DNA from 2 places in the Micromonospora sp. NPDC047812 genome. Region 2 is predicted to be linked to the other one. Evidence: riboswitches for the same ligand, from Rfam matches in the RefSeq annotation. Region 2 holds a riboswitch; the other holds the start of a gene.
What was found. Region 2 has a riboswitch for S-adenosylmethionine ahead of AB0883_RS07080 (aminotransferase class V-fold PLP-dependent enzyme). Riboswitches for the same ligand answer to the same signal wherever they lie in the genome.

Region 1 (3,345 bases), on a different contig from region 2:
CTTGGCCGCGAGCCCCACCAGCTCCAGGTGCTCGCGGGCGACGGCCACCGCCTCGTCCTCACCGAGCCTGCGGATCCGGCGCAGCGCGAGGGTGACGTTGCGCAGCACGCTCATGTGCGGGAAGAGGTTGAACTGCTGGAAGACCATGCCGATCCGCTGCCGCAGGGCGTCCGGGTCGTCGCCCAGCACGCTGCGCCCGTCCAGCAGCACGTCGCCGCGGTCGGGCTCGATCAGGCGGTTGATCGTGCGCAGCAGGGTGGACTTGCCCGACCCGGACGGGCCGATCACGCAGGCCGTCGCCCCGCGCGCCACGTCCAGGTCCACCCCGCGCAGCACCCGGTGCGATCCGAAGGCCAGGTGCACGTCGCGGACGCTGAGGCTCACCGAGGTCGTGGTGTCGATCGTCATCGCTGGTTCCCTCCCGCCGCGCCCGGCAGCGCCAGGTCGAGGTCGTCGTCGGCGTCACCCGGCACGGTGGCCTGCCGGCCGTGCCGCAGCCGCCGGTCGATCCAGTTGACGGCGTGCGTCAGCGGAACCGTCAGGGTCAGGTAGAACAGCCCGGCGAGCAGCAGCGCGGACTGGTTGCCGGTGTTCGCCGCGTAGTCCTGCCCGATGCGGAACAGCTCCCGCTGGCTGGCCAGCAGGCCGAGGAAGTAGACCAGGCTGGAGTCCTTGATGAGCGCGATCAGCTGGTTCACCCAGGCCGGCAGCACCCGCCGGATCCCCTGCGGGACGATCACCAGGCGCATCGCCTCGCCCCAGGACAGGCCCAGCGCCCGGGCCCCCTCCAGCTGCGCGGCCTCCACCGACTGGATGCCGGAGCGGAAGATCTCGCCGATGTAGGCCGCCGCGATCAGTGACAGCGCCAGGATGCCCAGGGGATACGGGTTGGGCCCCCACACCTGCATGCCCAGCGGCGCGAGGCCGACCCCGATGAGCAGGATCGTCGCCGCGGCGGGCAGGCCGCGGAACACGTCGGTGTAGACCCGCGCCGGCCACCGCAACCATCGGGTACGCGAGATGCCCGCGACGGCCAGCGCCATGCCGAGCACCGAGCCGAGCAGGGCGGCGGAGATCGCCAGGATCAGCGTGTTGGGCAGCCCCACCGTCAGCATCTCGGGCAGCGCCTCGCGCATGGAGTCCGCGTCGAAGAAGGTCTCCCACAGGGTGCTCAACGGATCCATCGTCGCTCCTACCGCCCCGCTCGCTCGTCGTCCGTACGTCTCAGGAGGTGGCCGACGCCGACGGCACCGGCACCGTGCCGCTGCCCGGCGTGAAGTCGGCCGGGATCGGGCGGCCCGGGTAGTACTGGGCCTGCAGGCGGCTCCACGTGCCGTCCGCGATCACCTCGTCGAGGCCCTTGTCCAGCGCCTCGCGCAGCTTGTCGTTGCCCTTGGCGAACGCGTACGCCGTGGGAGCCGGGCTGAGCAGCTTGGCCGCAACGGTGATCTTGCCGCCGCTGTCGGCGGCCGACTTGTCGCCGATCTCGGCCGGGGCGATCCAGGCGTCGGCCGTGCCGGCCTTGAGCTGGTTGATCGCGCCGTTGTAGTCGGGCACCCGGACCGGGTCGAGCCCCTCGCCGGTGGCGTAGTCGTCCTGGACGGTGCCCTGCACGACCACGACCCGCTTGCCGGCGAGCTGGTCGAATCCGGTGATCGGCGAGCCGGCCGGCACGTCGAGTCCGAAGTGGCCGAAGTCGTAGCCGTTGCCGAAGTCGACGGTCTTCTTGCGCGCCTCGGTGATCGTGATCGAGGAGCTGCCGACGTCGAACTTGCGGTTGTTGACCTGGGAGAGCAGCGCGGAGAAGTCGGTGCCGACGAACTCCACCTTCAGGCCGACCTTCGCGGCGACCGCGGTGAGCAGGTCGTTGTCGAAGCCGGTGAACTTGCCGTCCTTGAGGTAGACGTTCGGCGGGGCGTCGGTGAGCGTGCCGGCGCGCAGCACGCCCGGCTGGAGCAGGCCGTAAGGGTTGTCGGTCGCGCTGGCCGCGTCGTCGCCGCAGGCGGTCAGGGCGGTGGCGGCGAGGACGGCGGCCACGCCGAGGGCGGCGGCCCGGGTGAGGGACGAGAGGATTCGCACAGGTGTCTCCGATGGGGTGTCTGCGGCGACAGGCACGGGGCGTGCGTCGCCGACGGTGCGCCCGATGGGCGTACCGCTGAGATGGTTCGGGAAAGAAGGGGTGGCGCGCCTAGCGCGCGTCGCCGGGGCGACAGGAGGTGGCGCAGACCCGCATCGTGTCGATGTGGCGGCGCCGGGTCAGTGCCGGCGACGTCGGGGCCACGGCGGGGACCGCCGGTGGGGCGCAGATGCGGAAGGACATGGCTCTCCTCGGTCGGTGTCGACCTGGGAACCAGGCCGCGCTTGCACCGGAGCCGCTCCGGTGCCTGGTCCTCACCCGGGGCACCCCTGCGCGGACGAGGGTTGCCGGCCAGCGAGCCGGGGCTTGACGCTGGCGCTCATGACCTGCCGACGAGGCTAGCAGCCCGACACGGTGGGCCGTCCAGCCGTTATGACCACCCTCACGCGTCCCCACTCACTCCTCGATCGCCCCGCCGACCTGGCGCAGGTGCTGCCGGAAGGTGTGGGCGGGGTCGACGGCGCGGCGGGCCAGGTAGTCGGCGAAGGCGGTCTGCTCCCGCAGCGTCTCCCCGGCGCGGATCCGCCGCGCCTGGACCCGCTCGACGGTCCCGATGCGCTCCGCCGCCGCGAACAGGTCGGGGGCGCGCCCTGCGGGCAGGAACAACACCCCGTCGTCGTCGGCGACGACGAGGTCGTCGGCGGTCACCAGGTGCGGCCCGACCCGGGCGCTGGTGAGCGTCTCCGGCTCCCGCGGGTCGAGGCGGGCCGGGCCCGCCGGGAGGCAGCCGTAGCTGAAGACGGGCAGCCCGATCTCCACCAGCTCCGGCGTGTCCCGGTGCAGGCCCCAGACGACGAGGCCGGCGATCCCGGCCGCGACGCCCTCCAGCACCGCCAGGTCCCCGACGCACGCCTCGTCGCTCCGGCCGCCGTTGTCGATGACCAGGACGTCACCGGGGGCGGCGTTGCCGTACGCCTCCAGGAACACGTCCACGCTGCCGTGGTGGCGCACCGGCAGCGCCCGGCCCACGAGGCGGTGACCGGGGACGACCGCCCGGATCCCGGCCGGTGCCGCGCGCGGGGGCACGCCGAGGCGTACGCAGGCGTCGGCGACCAGCGGCGTGGACAGCTCGGCGAAGCGCTCCCGCATGACGTCCTCCCGGCGGTGCGGCGGGTCGTGGGCCGTCATCGTAGGGAGCACGGGTGGTGCCGCAGCGAGGTCCAATCCGATCCGGCTGGCCCCTGCGGTGGCGGCGTGCGGGTCTAGAC
Region 2 (3,345 bases):
GCGCGGCGAGGGCCGTGAGCAGCCGGTCCACGTGCCCGGTCGTGCTGCCCAGGCCGATGCTGGCCCGCAGGGCGGTCGGCGGCAGGTCCCGCCGGCCGCTGCGGGCGGCCGCCTCGTCGAGCAGCCGCCGGGCCAGCGGGTGGGCGCAGAAGAGGCCGTCGCGCACCCCGATGCCGTACGCCGTCGCCAGTTCCGCCGCCACCTCCGCCGAGTCCCGGCCGGCCACCACGAACGACACGATCCCCACCCGGGGCGCCGCCGGCCCGAACATGCGCAGCTCCAGCACGTGCGGCAGGGCCGCGAAGCCCTCGCGCAGCCGGGTCAGCAGAGCCTGCTCGGCGTCGTGCAGCGCGGCCCGGTCGGCGTCGGCCAGCGCGGCGCAGACCGCCGCCAGGGCGACCGCGCCGAGCAGGTTCGGCGTGCCCGCCTCGTGCCGGGCCGGGCCGGTCGCCCACCGTACGTCGTGGGTGGCCGCCCCGACGTGGCTGGTGGCGCCCCCGCCGGCCAGGTACGGCGGTGCGGCGTCCAGCCAGTCCGCCCGACCGACGAGCACCCCCGCGCCGAACGGCGCGTACAGCTTGTGGCCGGAGAGCGCGAGGTAGTCGACGTCGAGGGCGGCGACGTCCACCGGCGCGTGCGGGGCGAGCTGCGCGGCGTCCACCGCGATCCGGGCCCCGTGCCGCCGGGCCACCAGGGCCAGCTCCGCCACCGGCCAGCGTTCGCCGGTCACGTTGCTCGCGGCGGTCACCGCGACCAGCACGGGCGGGCCTTGTCCGGCGCCGGGGCGGGCGGGACCCGAACCGCCCCTCGCGTCCGGCCTGCGCAGCTCGCCGAGCGCGGCGTCCAGCGCGCGGACCGCCCCGGCGGGATCCTCAGGCACCGGCAGCCGGACCGAGCCCCGCGGCCAGGGCAGCAGGTTGGCGTGGTGCTCCGCGCCGAAGGTGACCACCGTCGTGCCGGCGGGCAACGCCCGGGCCAGCAGGTTCAACGCGTCGGTGGTGTTGCGGGTGAAGACCACGTGGTCCTCGGCGCGGGCGCCGAGGAAGTCGCCGACCGTCTGCCGGGCGCGCTCGTAGGCGAGGGTGCAGCGCCGCGACAGCGCCCCGGCGCCGCGGTGCACGCTGGCGTACCAGGGCAGCAGCTCGGCCACCGCGTCGGCCGCGGCCCGCGCGCAGGGCGCGGTGGCCGCGTAGTCGAGGTTCACCTGGCCGGGTACGCCGAGCACGTCGAGCGCGGCGGCGACGACGGGCGGCTGCGGCGCGGGCGGGGGTACGAGGGTGACGGTCATGGCCGACCTCCGGGTCCAGGGACCCCGGGTGGGCGCACACGGGCGGGGTCCGCGCTTGCCCGGCACGCGGTTCGGGCCGGGCCCGGTCATCACCCGGGGCACCCCACCGCGAACTCGACGAGGGTTGCCGGCCAGCAAGCCGGGGCTTGACGCTGGCGCTCGTGACCTGCCCGCAGCATAGCCGGGTGAATGCGGCCGGACCAGGCTGCCGGGGATGGCTACGCTGACCGCATGGCCGACACCCCGCCCGGCGCATCCCTGCCGCCGTCGCCGACCGCGCCCGCCGTTCCGCCGCCCGGCGGGGCCGGGCCCCGGATGCCGCTGCGGCGGCTGGGGTGGCGTCGGGCCCTGGTGTTGGCCGGCACCGTCCTGTTCATCGCGGCGTGCGCGCTGTTCATGGTCTTCACGCTGGGCGAGAACCTGGGCGTCGAGGCGCTGCTGATCGGCGTGGTCGCCGCGATCCTCCCGGTTCCGGTGCTGGTGGGCTGTTTCCTCTGGCTCGACCGCTACGAGCCGGAGCCCCTGAAGTACCTGGTCTTCTGCTTCGCCTGGGGCGCGTTCGTCTCCACCGCGGCCTCGCTGACCGTCAACGAGTTCTCCGCCGGGCTGTTCGAGGACCGGGGGCTGCCGACCGCGCTGACCGCGGTGCTGGTCGCGCCGTTCATCGAGGAGCTGACCAAGGCCCTCGGGCCGATCCTGCTGCTGATCTTCCGCCGGCGGGAGTTCTCCGGGATCACCGACGCCCTGGTCTACTGCGGGCTCTCCGCGATCGGGTTCGCCATGGTGGAGAACATCCTCTACCTGGGCGGCTACGGCTACGCCACCGGCGTGGAGCGGTACGGGCCGGCCACCGGCACCCAGCAGGTCATCGCCATCTTCATCGTCCGGATCCTGCTCTTCGGCTTCGCCCACCCGCTGTTCACCTCCATGACCGGGGTGGGGCTGGGCATCGCCGCGCGCGCCGCCAGCCGGTGGGTGCGGGTGCTCGCGCCCCTCGCCGGCCTGCTCCTGGCGATGATGCTGCACGGGCTCTGGAACCTGCTGCCGACGCTCACCCAGGCCACCGGCGAGACGCTGATCATGCTGTACGGGTTCATCGGCGTGATGGTGCCGGTCTTCTTCGGCATGGTCGGGCTCGCCGTGTGGCTACGGGCCTGGGAGGGGCGGCTCACCGAGCGGACCCTGCCCGACTACGTCCGGGCGGGCTGGCTCACCCCGCCGGAGGTGGCGGCGCTGAGCAGCCTGGGACGGCGGCACGCGGCCCGGGTGTGGGCCAAGCGGGTGGCCGGCGACGGCGGGTTGAAGGCGATGCGCGGCTACCAGTTCGCGGCGACCCGGCTGGCGCTGCTGCGCGACGGCGCGCTGCGCGGCCTGGACCGCCGCCCGGTGGACCGGGAGCGGACCGCGCGGGAGGAACGGGAGCTGCTGGAGGCGATCGGCGCGTACCGGTCGTTCTTCGTGGGCCGCGACCCGCAGGCGCCGGCGGGGATCTGGGACGGACACCGCTACCACCTGCGGTTCCCGGACGGCACGCAGCGGACGGTCGAGGCGCCGGACGAGCCCGTCGTGCCGATCCCGGTGGTGCTGGTCCCGCCGCCGCCCCCGGCGCACCCGGCCAACTTCGGCCCGCCCGGCTGGTACGGCCAGCAGCCCCCGGCGCCGTGGCCCCCCGGTCGCCCCTGACGCAGCCGCCGGCCATCTCCTGACCCCGGGACCGGGGCCGCCCCGTGAGGTCGGCCCCGGCCGTCAGGTCATCAGGCTGGTGAGGAAGTCACCGAGGCCCTGCGCCATCGCCATCAGTCCCGCCCCGATCGCCTTGAACATCTGCGCCGCGCCCTCCGGCCGGAAGGCCATGAAGTAGATCAGGAACGCGACGCTCCCCCAGAGCAGAATCTTCTTCACGAGTACCGGCATCGCGTCCCTCCCCAGGGCCGGTGATGCGGCTGGCTTCCCGGCGGGGAGCGACGCAAACGGCACCCGCGCCCTCATCCGGGCGGGTGGGGCGGGGGTGGGCTCAGAGGTAGAGGCCGGTGGAGTCGTTCTCCACCCGCTCGGCG

Region 1: another riboswitch for S-adenosylmethionine. It lies ahead of AB0883_RS27070 (ABC transporter substrate-binding protein); the one in region 2 lies ahead of AB0883_RS07080 (aminotransferase class V-fold PLP-dependent enzyme).

What each region holds. Positions count from the first base shown of each region.
Region 1 covers NZ_JBEYRY010000011.1:105,113-108,457, reverse strand. Annotated here, with positions in the region: gene AB0883_RS27080 (amino acid ABC transporter ATP-binding protein) at 1-402, opposite strand, end outside; gene AB0883_RS27075 (amino acid ABC transporter permease) at 405-1,184, opposite strand; gene AB0883_RS27070 (ABC transporter substrate-binding protein) at 1,225-2,079, opposite strand; SAM riboswitch class IV at 2,353-2,464, opposite strand; gene AB0883_RS27065 (RraA family protein) at 2,534-3,265, opposite strand.
Region 2 covers NZ_JBEYRY010000001.1:1,523,649-1,526,993, reverse strand. Annotated here, with positions in the region: gene AB0883_RS07080 (aminotransferase class V-fold PLP-dependent enzyme) at 1-1,288, opposite strand, end outside; SAM riboswitch class IV at 1,335-1,455, opposite strand; gene AB0883_RS07075 (PrsW family intramembrane metalloprotease) at 1,478-2,971, shown strand; gene AB0883_RS07070 (hypothetical protein) at 3,035-3,202, opposite strand; gene AB0883_RS07065 (co-chaperone GroES) at 3,303-3,345, opposite strand, start outside.